Regions from separate parts of the Lysinibacillus sp. EB106-09-02-XG168 genome, predicted to be linked through region 2. Evidence: riboswitches for the same ligand, from Rfam matches in the RefSeq annotation. Region 2 holds a riboswitch; the other holds the start of a gene.
What was found. A riboswitch is a leader RNA that binds a small molecule or an ion and turns the genes downstream of it on or off. The one in region 2 is predicted to bind cobalamin.
Positions count from the first base shown of each region.

Region 1: another riboswitch for cobalamin. It lies ahead of AC3WSO_RS10880 (ribonucleoside-diphosphate reductase subunit alpha); the one in region 2 lies ahead of nikA (nickel ABC transporter substrate-binding protein).

Region 1 is NZ_JBYTDN010000003.1:2,068,592-2,076,302, reverse strand. Features, by position in the region: gene AC3WSO_RS10895 (ABC transporter ATP-binding protein) at 1-65, opposite strand, end outside; gene AC3WSO_RS10890 (ABC transporter ATP-binding protein) at 65-1,795, opposite strand; gene AC3WSO_RS10885 (ribonucleotide-diphosphate reductase subunit beta) at 2,174-3,214, opposite strand; gene AC3WSO_RS10880 (ribonucleoside-diphosphate reductase subunit alpha) at 3,227-5,440, opposite strand; cobalamin riboswitch at 5,603-5,790, opposite strand; gene AC3WSO_RS10875 (hypothetical protein) at 5,901-6,590, opposite strand; gene AC3WSO_RS10870 (ECF transporter S component) at 6,587-7,081, opposite strand; gene AC3WSO_RS10865 (bifunctional adenosylcobinamide kinase/adenosylcobinamide-phosphate guanylyltransferase) at 7,291-7,683, opposite strand; gene AC3WSO_RS10860 (histidine phosphatase family protein) at 7,632-7,711, opposite strand, start outside.
Region 2 is NZ_JBYTDN010000003.1:1,784,457-1,792,167, forward strand. Features, by position in the region: gene AC3WSO_RS09400 (DUF2621 domain-containing protein) at 1-222, opposite strand, end outside; gene AC3WSO_RS09405 (DUF1659 domain-containing protein) at 346-561, shown strand; gene AC3WSO_RS09410 (DUF2922 domain-containing protein) at 574-798, shown strand; gene AC3WSO_RS09415 (YvrJ family protein) at 886-1,008, shown strand; gene AC3WSO_RS09420 (SCO family protein) at 1,113-1,721, shown strand; gene AC3WSO_RS09425 (DUF1572 family protein) at 1,883-2,419, shown strand; cobalamin riboswitch at 2,563-2,756, shown strand; gene nikA (nickel ABC transporter substrate-binding protein) at 2,958-4,565, shown strand; gene nikB (nickel ABC transporter permease) at 4,641-5,594, shown strand; gene AC3WSO_RS09440 (ABC transporter permease subunit) at 5,596-6,405, shown strand; gene AC3WSO_RS09445 (ABC transporter ATP-binding protein) at 6,417-7,193, shown strand; gene AC3WSO_RS09450 (ABC transporter ATP-binding protein) at 7,206-7,711, shown strand, end outside.

The DNA of each region.
Region 1 (7,711 bases), 280 kb from region 2:
TCAGCTGGTCCAGCCATACGTGGTCCACGTCCAAAATTCATTTGCTTCGGTTGACTTTGACTCATTATTGTACACCAGCCTTTTGCTGTGAAGCGTAAATCGCTTGGTAGAATTTATTATTCTGTAATAATTGTTGGTGTGTGCCTTGACCAACAATTTCGCCGTCATCTATTACTAAAATTAGGTCTGACTGCTGAATAGAGGCTATTTTAGACGCCACGATAAACGTCGTTGTATCATTATATTGATTGCTAATAGCTTCCTGGACATGTTTTTCAGAGGCACTATCAAGAGCAGACGTTGTATCATCCAGCACTAAAATAGTAGGCTGTCTTACGAGTGCACGTGTTAACGCTAATCGCTGCTTTTGACCGCCAGAAAGATTGGTCGCCCCCTGTGAAAGTTCATGCTTTAAACCTTTATCCAGTCGACTCACAAATTCAGTAGCACATGCTGTATCTAGAGCTTGCTGTAATTCCACTGACGTTGCATCTTCTTTACCAAGACGGATATTATGGTCAATTGCACCTGAAAACAATAATGCTTTTTGAGAAGTAAAACCAATATGTTTGCGTAAAGTGGATAATGCATAATCCTTTAGAGGCTTTCCGTCCAAGAGGATTTCTCCACTCGTCGGATCAAATAAACGTGGTAATAGCTTCACTAGCGTTGATTTTCCACTACCTGTTTTTCCGATCAAACCTACCGTTTGCCCCGGCTTTACCGAAAATGTAATGTTTTTCAGGACATCCTCAGCCGATTCATAATAACGATAGCTTACATTTTGAAAGTCAATCGCACCTTGAATTGACGCTGTAATTGGATTTTCCGCTTCCTTAACCGCTACTTCTTTATTTAAGACATCCACGATTCGCTCTCCTGAAGGAATCGCACGTGCAATTTGCATCAATACCATACTAGAAGTCATCAATCCATTTAATATAATCGTTAAATAGTTAATAAAAGCTAGAATTACTCCAACCTTTAAAGCACCGGCTTCTACCTTAATGGCCCCAAGCCAAAGTGCTGCTACAATGCCTAGATTGACAACGAACATCGTAAACGGCACGAGCACCCCAACAATTTGCTCGGCTGTAATAAAGCGCTTCGTTAATGTATCATTTAGAGCGCCAAATTGGTCAATCTGTTGCGTTTCACGACGGAACGCCTTCACAACACGAATCCCCGCTAAGTTCTCCTGAAGCTTCGTATTAACATGATCAATTGCCTCCTGCACTCGACGGTACAGAACACCCGAATATTTGGTGAAAAAGTACATCGCAATAATTAATAGCGGCACGATAATAAGAAGTATCGAAAATAACTCACGTGCCGTCACGAAAACAATAATAACGGCTCCAATAAATAATAAAGGACCACGCACAAAAATACGCAACGTCATCATAAACGCGCGCTGAACACTTTCTACGTCACTCGTTAAAATCGTAATTAGCTTCCCTGTTGTAAAAGTGTCACGTTCCTTTGCCGAATACGTCATCATTTTTTCATAAAGTGACTGACGAACATCCGATGCAAAATGGATCGCTGCCTTCGAACTATAATAGGAACAGCCTATCCCACCAACAAGTCCGAATACCGCACTGATCAGCATCCAGACAAACATTTTCAGCACATATGGATTATCGCCATTCGCAATACCCGTATCAATCATATGTTGCATAATCGTCGGCTGAAGTAAATCCATCGTTACCTCTAGTACCATTAATAATGGTGCAATTAAGGTAAAAAATTTATAGGGCGCTAAAAACCCTCCTAACTGTTTTATTGCCTGCATTCCTTCGACTCCGTTCTTTAATTCACATTCATTATTAATTATAACTGAAAAACATTCTCAAGCGGCATTATTTTTTCGGGTCTCGTAATATTTTGGACACGATTGATTTTTTTGTAGGTTTTGGTAACTGTAGAAGATCCTTTCGAATAGCTTATAAGGAAACTCTGGGCTAATGTTCATTTACTGTTATTTCTATGTTAGAATGAAAACTAGCATGAGGTAAATATTACCGATAATGTAATAACTTCCTATATATATATATATATATATATATATATATATATATCCCCCTGCCCCCACTGTTTATTGTAGTCTGACCCATTCACCCTCAATAAAAATACACCGCAATGTTATTTCAACATTGCGGTGTATTTAGTATTACAAATCATCAAATCCGTTATCTTCTACATTGACTTTCACATATTGGCGAGAACGCTGCTCGAAGAAATCTGTTTTTCCTAAGTCAACATCCTCATACGCTTTTACCCACTTTAATGGATTTTTGCGGTAACCTTCAAATGGACGCTCTACCCCAAGCTGATTACAGCGTACGTTCGCATAGAAGTGGACATAATCATGTACATCTTCCACATCAAGGCCAGCAATTTTATCACCAATTACTTCATTGGCCCAATCGATTTCTAGCTGAACCGCTTCACGGAAGATCTCCTGTACGCGAGCTGCTCGTTCTGGTGTATCGTATTCAGGATATTCCTCTAGTAGCTCCTGATAAATTTTCACAAATAAATCGACATGAAGCTGCTCATCGCGATTAATATAGTTAATCATCGTTGACGAGGCTACCATTTTTTGATTGCGTGCTAAATGGTAGAAGAATGCGAAGCCAGAATAGAAGAATAAACCTTCTAAAATCACATCATAGACAATCGCTTCTAGCATATTTTCAACAGTTGGCTCCTCCGAAAATGCTTGGTAGCCCTTAATAACGAACTCATTACGTCGCTCTAACACTGGCTCTGTACGCCAAAAGTCAAACGTACGATCCTGCTCATCTTTGTTCACAATACTTGATAGCACGTAAGAATAAGAGTGATTATGGATAACCTCTTGTTGCGCTAAAATAATCATTAATGCATTTAAGCTTGAATCTGTTAAATAATCTGCTACTTTCCCTGCAAAATCAGTTTGCACACTGTCTAATAGCGCTAGTAAGCCAATGATTTTTAAAAAGGATTCCTGTTCATCTGCTGATAGCTGTGGAAACTGCTTAACATCATTGCTCATATTAATTTCAAACGGAGTCCAGAAGTTTCCTAGCATTTTTTTATACTTAGGATAAGCCCAGCTAAAACGCACATCGTCCCAGTTTAAAATGTTAGAAGAGCGTCCGTTCACAATACCTGTTGAACGGTTTGGTGCTTCTTTATCCATAATTTGTCGTTTTGTAATAGTTGTCATTGTTACTTCCTCCTAGCTCGCGCAAGACTCACATTCTAGCAATTCTACAGACGTTGAGCGAACATAATATGTCGTTTTCACACCGCTCGCCCAAGCGTTCATATGCAATGCTAGTAAATCTTTTGCCTTGATCGTATTTTGAACGTATAAATTAAGTGAAATGCCTTGGTCGATATGACGTGCTCGAGCAGCATTTTGCTTGATTGTCCAATTTTGATCGATGAAATAAGCAGATTTATAATACCAAGTTGTCACAGGTGATAGATCTGGTACTGTTACTGGAATTTTGTAATCCTTCTTCTCTTCTGAATAACTCTTTTGGAAAATAGGATCAATCGTAGCCGTACTACCCGCTAAAATGGATGTTGATGAGTTCGGTGCAACCGCCATAACATAGCCGTTACGCATTCCTTTTTCAGCAACCGCAGCGCGTAACTCATTCCATTTATGACTGTCGTAGCCACGTTTATCAAAATACGCACCAGTATGCCAATCCGAGCCTTCAAATAATGGGTAGGCTCCTTTTTCACATGCTAAATTGTTAGAAGCGCGAATCGTTAAATACGCAATTTCCTCATAAAGCTTGTCTGCAAATTCTACAGCTTCCTCAGACTCCCATTGAATTTCTTTCAAAGCTAATAAATGATGCCAGCCAAATGTTCCAAGTCCAATGCCACGGTAGCGTAAGTTCGTACGCTCTGCTTGTTTTACTGGAATTGTATTTAAGGCAATAACATTATCTAACATACGTACTTGAACCGGGATTAATCGTTCTAAAACACCAGCCGGTACAGCTCTACCTAGATTAATAGATGATAGGTTACATACAACGAAATCGCCAGGCTTGCGACGTGTTACGATGACATCATCTTCTAGAGTGATAGACTCGAATTCAGTTGCCGACATATTTTGGAAAATTTCCGTGCACAGGTTCGAGCTATAAATCATTCCCTCATGCTTATTCGGATTCATGCGATTTACTTCATCTCGATAGAACATAAACGGCACACCTGTTTCAAGCTGCGAGCGCATAATACGCTTCATAATATCAATCGCTGGCACGACTTCACGACTTAATAATGGATTCGCAATACATTCTGCATATTTAGCACGGAAAGTGCCATCACCCTTTTTCTCATCGTAGAAATCTTCTAGTGAAAAGCCCATAACTTCTCTTACTTCATGTGGGTCAAATAAATGCCATTCCCCGCGCTCTTCAACCGTTTCCATAAATATATCCGGTAAGCATAGCCCTGTGAAAATATCATGGGCACGCAGACGTTCATCCCCATTGTTTAAGCGTAAATCTAAAAACGTAAAGACGTCTTTGTGCCAAACATCTAAATAGACAGCAATAGCTCCTTGTCGCTGACCTAGCTGATCGACTGAAACCGCCGTATTGTTAAGCTGTTTAATCCATGGTAAAACACCACTAGATGCACCTTTAAAGCCTTTGATTGATGAGCCACGGCTACGAATTTTACCCATATAAACACCAATACCACCGCCGTACTTCGATAATGTAGCGACATCTGTATTCGTGTCATAAATACTTTGTAAACTATCATCTACTGTATCGATAAAGCAACTAGATAGCTGTCCATGTGTTTTACCTGCATTTGATAATGTAGGTGTTGCCACAGTCATATATAAATTACTCATTGCCCAGTAAGATTCACGTACTTTTTCTAAACGATTTTCAGTTTCATCTTGCATCAGGGTCATCGCAATGACCATCCATCGTTCCTGTGGTAGCTCCACTGGTGTTTTCGTGTAATCGCGAACAACATAGCGGTCCATTAATGTTTTTAAGCCAATATACGTAAACAATTCATCTCGACTTGATTCTAAATAGGAAGCGAGTTCTTGAAGATCCTGCTCACTATATTTTGTTGTTAAACATTCATGATACAAACCAGCTTCTGTATAGCGTGCTAATTGTTCCGGGAAACCTTTATAAACATCTTGCACTGAAACGCCACGGCGCATTGCAAATTGATCATACAATTTTTCTAAATAAATTTGAGCAGCGACAAATGTCCAGAATGGCTCCTCCTCATCAATTAGGCTAAGCGTTTGTAAAATCATCGCATCCGCCCATGCTTCAAATGTTGCATTGTCGTTTTTTCGTAGCCATCGATCCGATAATCTTACAAAACTTTCGAGTTCATCCTCCGTATAACTTTTCTTGAGCTTAGCAATTTGCTGTTCGATTTGAATTGTCATGTATACATTCTCTCCCTTTCTTTCTCCAGCAACACAAAAAGCGATCACGCAACATTTATCGGTTACGTAATCGCAGTAAAATCGGAAATGGAAATGAAGGACATGCACACTAAGAAGTGGACAAATCTCTCGCCTCCACTTCTCAATCCCCGAAGAATGTGTTGCTGTCTTGAACAAATCGGCAGGTCTCCTGGCTCATGCTTCCTCCAAATGATGGCCTTCCCGTTCTTTACAGTGGCCTATTCATCATTTGTCAGCACTTACAGTTGCGGGGACAGCTTCGGCCTAAGATGACTCTTTTCCGAATTCCCTTTTAAACCATATTTGGTACCGCTCGTCCAAAATACTATATATTGTGTTTTAACTCCTAAACAAATCTAACATATAGTGTTTATAGTTGCAATAGGCGTTTTGCCCCTTGAATTTTTCAAAGTGTTATTTTTTCTCGAAGCAAGCCCGATTACAATGCAGTTTTACGTAGTTTTTCAAAATTTCTAGGAAAATATTTTTGTACTTGCTGCTCTTTTTCTGGATCTATTCCTAGCAAAACTACTGCACATGGACCAGCCGTTTTCTCAACATCTAATGAACTTTTGACCTGTTGCTCACCAAAAAGTCGGTTAAACTCTGCTTGTAGACCTTTTGATCCTACTGGCCATACTTGCTGTACGATTCCCTCTTTCCACGCTTGAAAAATAGATTCAAGCTGTGCGACATCTTCAGGCTGTGCAAGGATTTCATTGCCTACAAGCGGCATGCCATATGTGTACCAACATAGCTGCTCATACTTATACTTAGTTGCTGTACGTTTCTGCTGCTCTCCAAGCATCGTTATTGACAAACCTGATTGTAAAGTTGGCATATTAGTCTCTGAACTACCGTCTATTTGCGGACAAAAAAGACCAGCCTCATCAAAAACCTGCTGAATGCCTACAACATAACGAGACCATGCAGCATCCCCTGAAAAATTGGCAAGTAAAATATGCCTTGGTAAAGCATTTGCAGCAAGTTGCTCTAAAAATGTAACACGTGCAGTAAAGTATGCCGTAAGCTGATCTGGAGCAGACACAACATCTTGTAGCTTTTCGCCAATTGCAGCGGCATTATCGGTTGTCGCAATGAGCTCACCTATTTTTATTGCATTTCTCAATGTACTCGACCTTCCTTACGCACAAACACCTTCGACAGAACTGGCATCGCCACCGCAACGATCACTAGATTAATGAGTGTTGCCACTGGAAGACTAGTCAATGACGTCCAGTAAAATGCCGGACTAATAATAAAGTAAAATGGTATAGGTGCCACGACACCATTTAAAATAAGTGCCACAGGCCATTTCCAGAAATGCATTTCTTTTTTATGCATAACCCCAAAGATCCATACAACGATAAACATTTCCACAGCAATAATTATATGTAGTGGTCCAAAAGGGAAGCCAGTAGTTAAGGCTGAAATAAAATGCCCAATGACTCCCGCAGTACCAGCTAATACTGGCGATAAAAATACAACGCTTAAAAATGCCGGTGCAGAGTCAAGCGCAGCAGTTGTAATAAATGTTGGAATTTTAATGACTGCACCTACTGCACAAATTGCAGCTACCATGGCAGTGAGCGTCAATTTCATCAATTTTTGTCGATCCATCCCATTTCCTCTTTCTTGGCTCGTCCTTATAACGTAGGTTGATTTCCGTTCCGGTTGGGCGCTTTGTTGTTGCTGTCGCACAGTTAAAATTGCCGCTGACGCTTCGCTTTCGCACAGAGCAAAGCTTTCTGGGGGCGTCCAGCCTTCACTTCAATAAACGTCATCCCTACCCTTTTTGAAGAGCCATATAAATTCTTCAAGACACTAAATCATTTAATTTGTTCCCCAATACCGTACCAAATGCGGACGACTTGTTCGGCTTCTGCAAATAAAGCTTGGTACAAACGCCCACATGTATCACGTAATAATCGTGCCTGTTTGTCCATCGGCACAACGCCACGCCCCATATCGGTCACTATTATATACAAGGCACAATTTTCTTCAAGGGTCTTTAGTCTCCTCAAAATAGTACTGACAAGAGGTTCATCCTCCTCAAGATCTTGTGTTACGAGCCATTTCTCTATATTTTTTATAACTAGTACATCACAAGTAGGAGAGCCATCTGGTAGCGTGCCATCCACTAGCTCAACGTTTTGACCTGCAAGTAATTTCATAACATAGTCGGTTTTTCCACTATAGGCTCCTCCGATAAAGACATGCATCTTGCTCCCTCCTCCCAAGCACTTCTTG
Region 2 (7,711 bases):
TACAGGGCTTACAAGTTCATATAGAAGCTCTTTCTCAGGTTGTCCCCATAAATGAATAGTTTTATCTAAATAATACTCTTGCCAATCTAAATCAGATTTACCATCCTGCTTCGGTAAAGCCTTTAAAAATTTGCGGAACATGAAAAATCCGCCAATCGCCATAAGGGAAATAAGTACAACTACCCAAAATAAAATAAACCATAAAAACCAACCACTTAACAAATCGTTCACCTCTTTGCCTTCTCTCACTCTATTATAAAAGCTTACATAAAAAAATTCATCCTAAATGTCCCTTTTTTAGTAATAAGTCCGTATATATATTGTGAAAGAAAGGGGGTGACCTCCATGGCAAAAGTCAATTTCGTAGGTGCTACACTGCGCTTAAAGTATGTCGCTGGACACGATGCCCAGAACGAGCCTTTGTTCACAACAAAAACGTACCGTAATTTGAACAGCTCGCATACGGCAGAAGATTTAGTAGCTGTTGCAAAAGTCATTGCAAGTCTATCTTCACACGCACTAGACAGTATTGTAAAACAGGAAACAACAGATTTATCCTAAGGAGGGAAAGCTATGACACAAGTTCTAGAGCTGCAATTTGAAACAGCAGCAGGGAAAACGGCAACAATTGCAATTGATGCACCGAAGCCAAAGGTAACATCGGAAGAAATTCAAAAGGTAATGCAAACAATCATCGCTAAAAACGTTTTTGAAGGACAAGCTGGCGCTCTGGTTACAATGACTGGGGCTCGCATCGTTGATCGTCAAGTAACAGAAATTGATTTAGAAATCGAATAACTAAGAAATGGTCTTTGCAGCATGTACTGCAAGGACCATTTTCAGCAATAGTAGTCTTATTCATCTAGCTGCGAAGGAGGGACTAACATGGAACAATGGTTAAACATGATATCGGATATCGGTTTTCCTATTTTAGTGTCGTTTTATTTACTGCACCGAGTAGAAGTGAAATTAGATGCCATTCATGATGCGCTTGTTTCCTTAAAGTGAAATCGATTTCACAAAGATGTACGAAAGCTGTCACTTGAGTGTCCTTGTCAATAGTTACATCGTACGATAGGATGAGGATAGTGTAAGTGGGGAGCGTGTTAAAGATGAGAAATAAAATAATTGGGCTTGTTTTACTTTTTGCAGTAGCAACTGTACTGAGTGCGTGTGGAAATTCAAAGTTTAAAGCAGATTATAGTTTAGAATTACCAGATTTTGAACATGTCAATCAACGCGGAGAAAAAGTTTCATTAGAAAGTTTAAAAGGAAAACCGTGGATAGGTATGTATATTTTCACGAATTGTACTTCAATTTGTCCACCAATGTCTTTTAATATGACGCAAGTTCAAGAGAAGCTGAAGAAAAAAGGTGTGGAAGATTATAATATTGTTGCGTTTTCAGTTGATCCTGACGTTGATAAACCAGAAGTATTAGCTGATTATTTGAAAAAATATAATGTTCCAGATCAATCAAAATGGAATCTACTTACTGGTTATTCACAAAAATATATCGAGCAGTTCGCTGTAAAATCAACAAAAATAATCGTCAGAAATGATCCTAACAGCGACCAAGTCGTCCATGGGAATCAATTTTTCTTAGTTGATAAAGATGGCGTAATCGTAAAAATGTATTCGGGGTATGCAGAGAATCCAGAGGATGTCCCTATTGACACGATTGTATCAGATATAGAAACATATATTGATGAAAATTTATAATGGCTCGAAGGAAACCGTCTCAATTAATGAAGAGACGGTTTTTTTTGGTTTAAATTTAATCTTTTATACCTGTAGCCTTGTTATAGTGTAGAAGGAGGGGAAAGATTTTGTCTGATACAGAATATTATTAAAATAGTTGAAAAGGGACAGGGGGGTCAACAATGACGCTAGCGCGAATGTATTTAAATGTTGTCAAAACAAGATTTAGAAGTGTCAAAGAGCTAGGCGATAAAACACTCGACCAATTAGAAGAGGCCCAATTGCACTGGGCGTATAATGAAGATTCAAACAGTATCGCAGTGATTGTAAAACATATTAGTGGTAATATGATATCGAGATGGACTGACTTTCTAACGACAGATGGTGAGAAAGCAACGAGAAATCGTGATGATGAATTTACGGATAGCCTTCAGACAAAAGAAGAGGTTATGACAGTATGGGAAAAGGGCTGGCAAGTATTTTTAGATGCTTTACAAGGATTATCTGAAGCTGATTTAAATGGGTTTGTAACGATAAGGGGAGAGCAGCATTCCGTGATAGATGCGATTGAAAGACAAATGGCCCATTATTCACAACATGTCGGTCAAATCGTTTACATCGCTAAGCAAGTAAAGGGTTCTCAGTGGCAAACAATAAGTATTCCAAAGGGACAATCTCAGTTTTTTACAGAATCAATGTTAAAAAAACATCAACGATAGAAGTGTAGCCATCGCACTAGTATGTGGTGGCTTTTTTTTGTGGAATAAACATAAATATCTATGTTGAAAAATCTCAAAACTATATTATATTCAGAAAATAAAATTGACGTGTGTCTTTGCAGCGTGTTATGTTTAATACTAATTTAATATGTATCATTACAAGTTTGAGTGAAAAAACTTTTTCGCTTAATTTAAAGGAAAATGGGTGTAAATCCCATGCTGTCCCGCAGCTGTAAATGAGGAGTTTTGTTTCTAATACCACTGAGTAAGTACTTGGGAAGGTGAAGCAAAATGAAGATTCATAAGCCAGAATGCCTGCTTGTAGTAAGATTCATTGTAGATCTACGAAAGATAGGGAGATGGATGGAAGGCTTTTAATAATGAGTTTTTCTATCCCTATTCACGTGGAATAAGGATTTTTTTTTGCATTTTTCTAATCATAGTCATGAGATTACTTTGAGTTTCAAGTTAGTATTATGGTGGAGAAACATACATATATCAATTTTCTATCACCCAAGAATAGACAGGAGCAATCATAATGATATTTTTTAAAAAAATATTACCTTTCATTCTCATACTGATGTTAACCATTGTAGCAGGCTGTTCAAGCTCGGGTGAAAGTAATGGAAGTAAAACTTCTAACGAAGGAAAGGTGATAACAGTTGGCTGGCCGCTAGATATAGGGCCTTTAAATCCGCACACCTATTTACCAAACCAAATGACTGCGCAAGCAATGGTATATGAATCATTGGTAGAATATAACGATGACGGGACAATATCGCCGAAATTAGCGAAGAGCTGGGAAATTTCTGATGATAAAACAGCTTATCTATTTCATCTTAGACAAGATGTAAAATACTCTGATGGGACAGCATTTAATGCAGATAATGTTATTCGTAATTTTAATGCGGTTTTAGCAGATCGTGATACACACTCTTGGATGGGGATGGTGAATCATATTGTAGATGTTGTGAAAGAAGACGACTATACAATTCGTCTACAATTAGATGCGCCCTATTACCCTGTATTAAATGAACTGGCTTTTGTGCGACCATTTCGCTTTTTAGGGGATAACGGATTCCCTGAAGGAGATACAACTAATAAAGGTATTAATGCTCCGGTTGGAACAGGTCCATGGGTATTAACCGAATATAAAAAAGATCAATATGCAATTTTTAGCCGCAACGAACATTATTGGGGTGAAAAGCCACTAGTTGACAAAGTAAAAGTGAAAATTATTCCTGATTCAGAATCTATTTCACTGGCATTTGAAAATGAAGAATTAGACATAATTTATGGTCGAGGCATTATTAGCTTAGATAACTACACTTTCTTAAAAGACAGTGATCAATACAAAACGGCTGTATCTGAACCTTTATCTACACGAGCATTACTTTTTAATACACAATCTGGTCCTTTAGCAGAATTAAAAGTACGCCAGGCTATTCAATACGCAGTTAATAAAGAACAAATGGTTGAAAGTATTACCCATGGTACAGAAAAAGTTGCCAATAAACTGTTTTGGGGTGCTATTCCATACGCAGATATTGAGTTAAAACCAATACTATTTAATCCAAAAAAAGCCGAGCAGCTATTAGATGAAGCAGGTTGGACATTAAAAAATGGTGATAAAATCCGTTCTAAAAATGGGCAGCCTCTTCAATTAGATTTAATCTACATTGCAACAGATGCTATCCAAAAACCAATGGCAGAATTAATGCAAGGGGAATTAGCAAAAATAGGCGTCCAATTAAACCTTGAAGGCGCCGATGTAATGGTAGGGCTCCAAAAATTAATGGATAATCAAGTAGATATTAATTTCTGGCGCACAAACGGTCCACCAACAGACCCACACAGCTTCGCAAACGAGTCAGCAACACCGAATGCAAATGGTGTTTATGAAGCGAAATTAGGCCTAGATAACGCAGCGCAAATTGATGGCAAAATACATCAATTATTAATTGGTACAGATGAAGCGGAACGTGTGCAATTGTATAAAGATATTTTAACAATGTTCCATGACCAAGCATTATTCTATCCAATTTCATATGAAACGAATAACGTTATTTACCATAAACATATGAAAGATTTTAATCCCTGTGCATCTGAATACGATATCCCTTATGCTCAAATGGATTTAAAGTAAGAGAATGAGAAGAGAGTGGGTCTACTATGACTCCTCTCTTTTTGCACTATGAAGACTTGGGAAGTGATGAAAGAAATGTACGAATCAACTTGGCTTTTTTGTTTAAAACGAGTTATTACATTACCATTTGTTTTACTAGGGGTGTCAATAATGACCTTTTTATTTATTCGTTTTGTTCCAGTAGAGCCAGCGGAGGTCATACTTAGAATGTCAGGGGTCGCCCCGACAGCAGAAGCGATACAGGCGCTACGATCGGAATTAGGCACTGATCAACCATTGTCTATTCAATATTTTATATGGCTAAAAGGTGTGTTGCACTTCGATTTTGGTTCATCATTTGTGAGTAAATTACCCGTTGCTCAAGAAATAGTAGAAAAACTGCCGGCAACTTTTGAATTAGCCCTAGCTGCATTTGTATGTATGATTTGCTTTAGTATTCCACTAGGTATTATTAGTGCACTTTATAAAAATTCAATATTTGATAGGATTGTCGGCTTATTATCTATTATCAGTGTATCCATCCCAACTTTTTGGTTAGGTTTTTTTCTTTTATACTTATTCAGTTTGAAGCTAGGCATCTTCCCGACAAATGGTAAAGGGACTATTTTACATATGATTTTACCAGCAGTATCTTTGGCATTACCAACCACTGGATTGTTTGTTCAAGCAATTCGTACAAGTGTTATAGAAGAATTACAAAAAAAATATGTTCAGTATGCATTTTTACGGGGGTTAAAAAAATCTGTTATTCTCAGTCGACACGTCTTCAAAAATGCAGCTATTCCGTTGACGACGATGCTTGGCATGACACTTGGAAATTTATTAGGTGGGGCAGTTATTGTGGAGCAAGTATTTAGCTGGCCAGGTTTAGGTCGCTACTTAATAGAATCAATTATGAATAGGGATTATCCAGTTGTGCAATGTTATGTTCTAATAATTGCTATCATCTATGTTTTTGCTAATTTATGTACAGATATATTACATCGAGTTCTTGATCCTCAGCTAATGATAGTGAGGAGGAGAGAGTAGATTGATCAAATTACACAAAAGTTTAAATGGTAAACAATTAACTAGTATAACTCTTCTCACATTTATTGGGGGATTGGGGCTTTTTGCACCGTTTATCATGCCGAATGATCCTTTTTTGGTAGATGTATCTAAAAAGTTTTTAGAACCATCATGGGCATATCCTCTCGGCACAGACCATTTAGGGCGATGTATACTTTCACGTATACTGTTAGGTATTCGCTATTCTTTAGGATCAGCTTTATTTATCCAATTAGTAGCAACCTTTTTCGCTATATGGATAGGGGCAATAGTGGCTTTTAAAAGGGGGATAATTGATTATTTTTTTATTCGTATCTGTGATATTTTATTAGCATTCCCCACGCTTGTTCTTGTTTTTGGACTTCTAGGTATTTTGGGTCCAAGCTTAAAAAATCTATTATTGGCACTTATTTTTACTCAAACTGTTTATTATTCTAGAGTTTTAAGAGGCTTATTTATAAGCGTTCATGCAAAAGAATTTATAAAAGCTGCTAAAATTAGTGGAACTTCAGGAGTTAAGCTAATCCTACGCCATTTCGTGCCAAATATAAAGGCGCCCATGCTAACTATTATTTCATTAGATTTAGGAAAAGTCATTTTAGAAATCGCTGGCTTCTCATTTATTGGATTAGGTGTTCAAGCTCCTACTCCTGAGTGGGGAATGATGATTAGTGAAGGCAAACAGTATATTCGACTACATCCTGAACTTATGCTTTATCCAGGTATAGCAATAATCATTGTAGTCCTATTATTTAACTTCATCTCTCGTCAAAGCAAGCAAGTGGATCATTGAAAGGGATTGCTATGGAAAGAAAAATCTTATTACAAGTCAAAGATTTAAATGTGCAAATAGGAGAGCAGGAAATCCTATCTTCTATTAATTTAACTGCAAATAAAGGTCGTATATTAGGTATTATCGGTGAAAGTGGTAGTGGTAAGTCGATGTTATGTCAAGCAATTATGCAATCTATTCCAGCTGTAGCAAAATCGACGGGGCAAATTTTATTTCAAAATATTGATTTATCATCTGTAACAAAAGAAAGCTTGAGAGATTATCGAGGAAGGCATATATCGATGATTACACAAAATCCTTTGGTAGCTTTTGATAGTATTCAAACAATAGAAATGCATTTTAGAGAAACATTAAAAGCGCATTACGTTTTAACTAAAAAAGAAATAAGACAGATAGCTATTTCCGCTATGAATAAAGTAAATTTACCTAATCCCGAAAAACTTTTGCAATATTATCCTTTCCAATTAAGTGGAGGGATGTTACAACGTGTCATGATTGCTCTTTCTTTTGCGATGCAACCTAAATTATATATTGCCGATGAACCTACAACAGCACTTGATACTGTCAATCAAAAGAAAATATTAACATTGTTTAATCAAATTCGAGATGAAACAAATGCGGCGATTATTCTCGTCACACATGACCTTGGTGTTATTGCTGAACTTGCCGATGAAGTTGCTGTTATGTATAAGGGAGAACTCATCGAGCAGGCGAATGTCTTTGATTTTTTTGACGCGCCACAGCATTGGTATACAAAGAAACTTTTACAATCGAGAATCACTTTTTAGAGGAGGTAGTAAATGGCTCTATTAGAGGTGACGAATGTTGAGAAGTACTATCATCAGAGGCAGTCATTTATACAAAAAAAACTAGAAATACCAGTATTACAACAGGTCACATTTTCGCTTCAGGAAGGCGAATGTTTAGGAGTAGTCGGTCAAAGTGGATCAGGAAAAAGTACATTAGCTAGGATCATTTTGGGCATAGAGAATCCGACGAGTGGAATTGTACGATTTAATAATGTAAATTTATATCAAGCTAGCTCTAAAGAAAAAAAGGGGGTTCGAAGAGATTTACAAGCTGTTTTTCAAAATAGCTTTAACTCTTTTAATCCAAAGCAAACAATTGCAGAAATAATAGAAGAACCACTTCTTAATTTTGAGAATTTTTCCAAAAGCGAAAGGCAACGTAAAGTAGAGGAGCTACTGAACTGTGTTGAGTTAGAAAACAATATTGCTAATAAATATCCTTCACAGCTTAGTGGAGGTCAACAGCAACGCGTAAATATTGCTAGAGCAATTGCAAT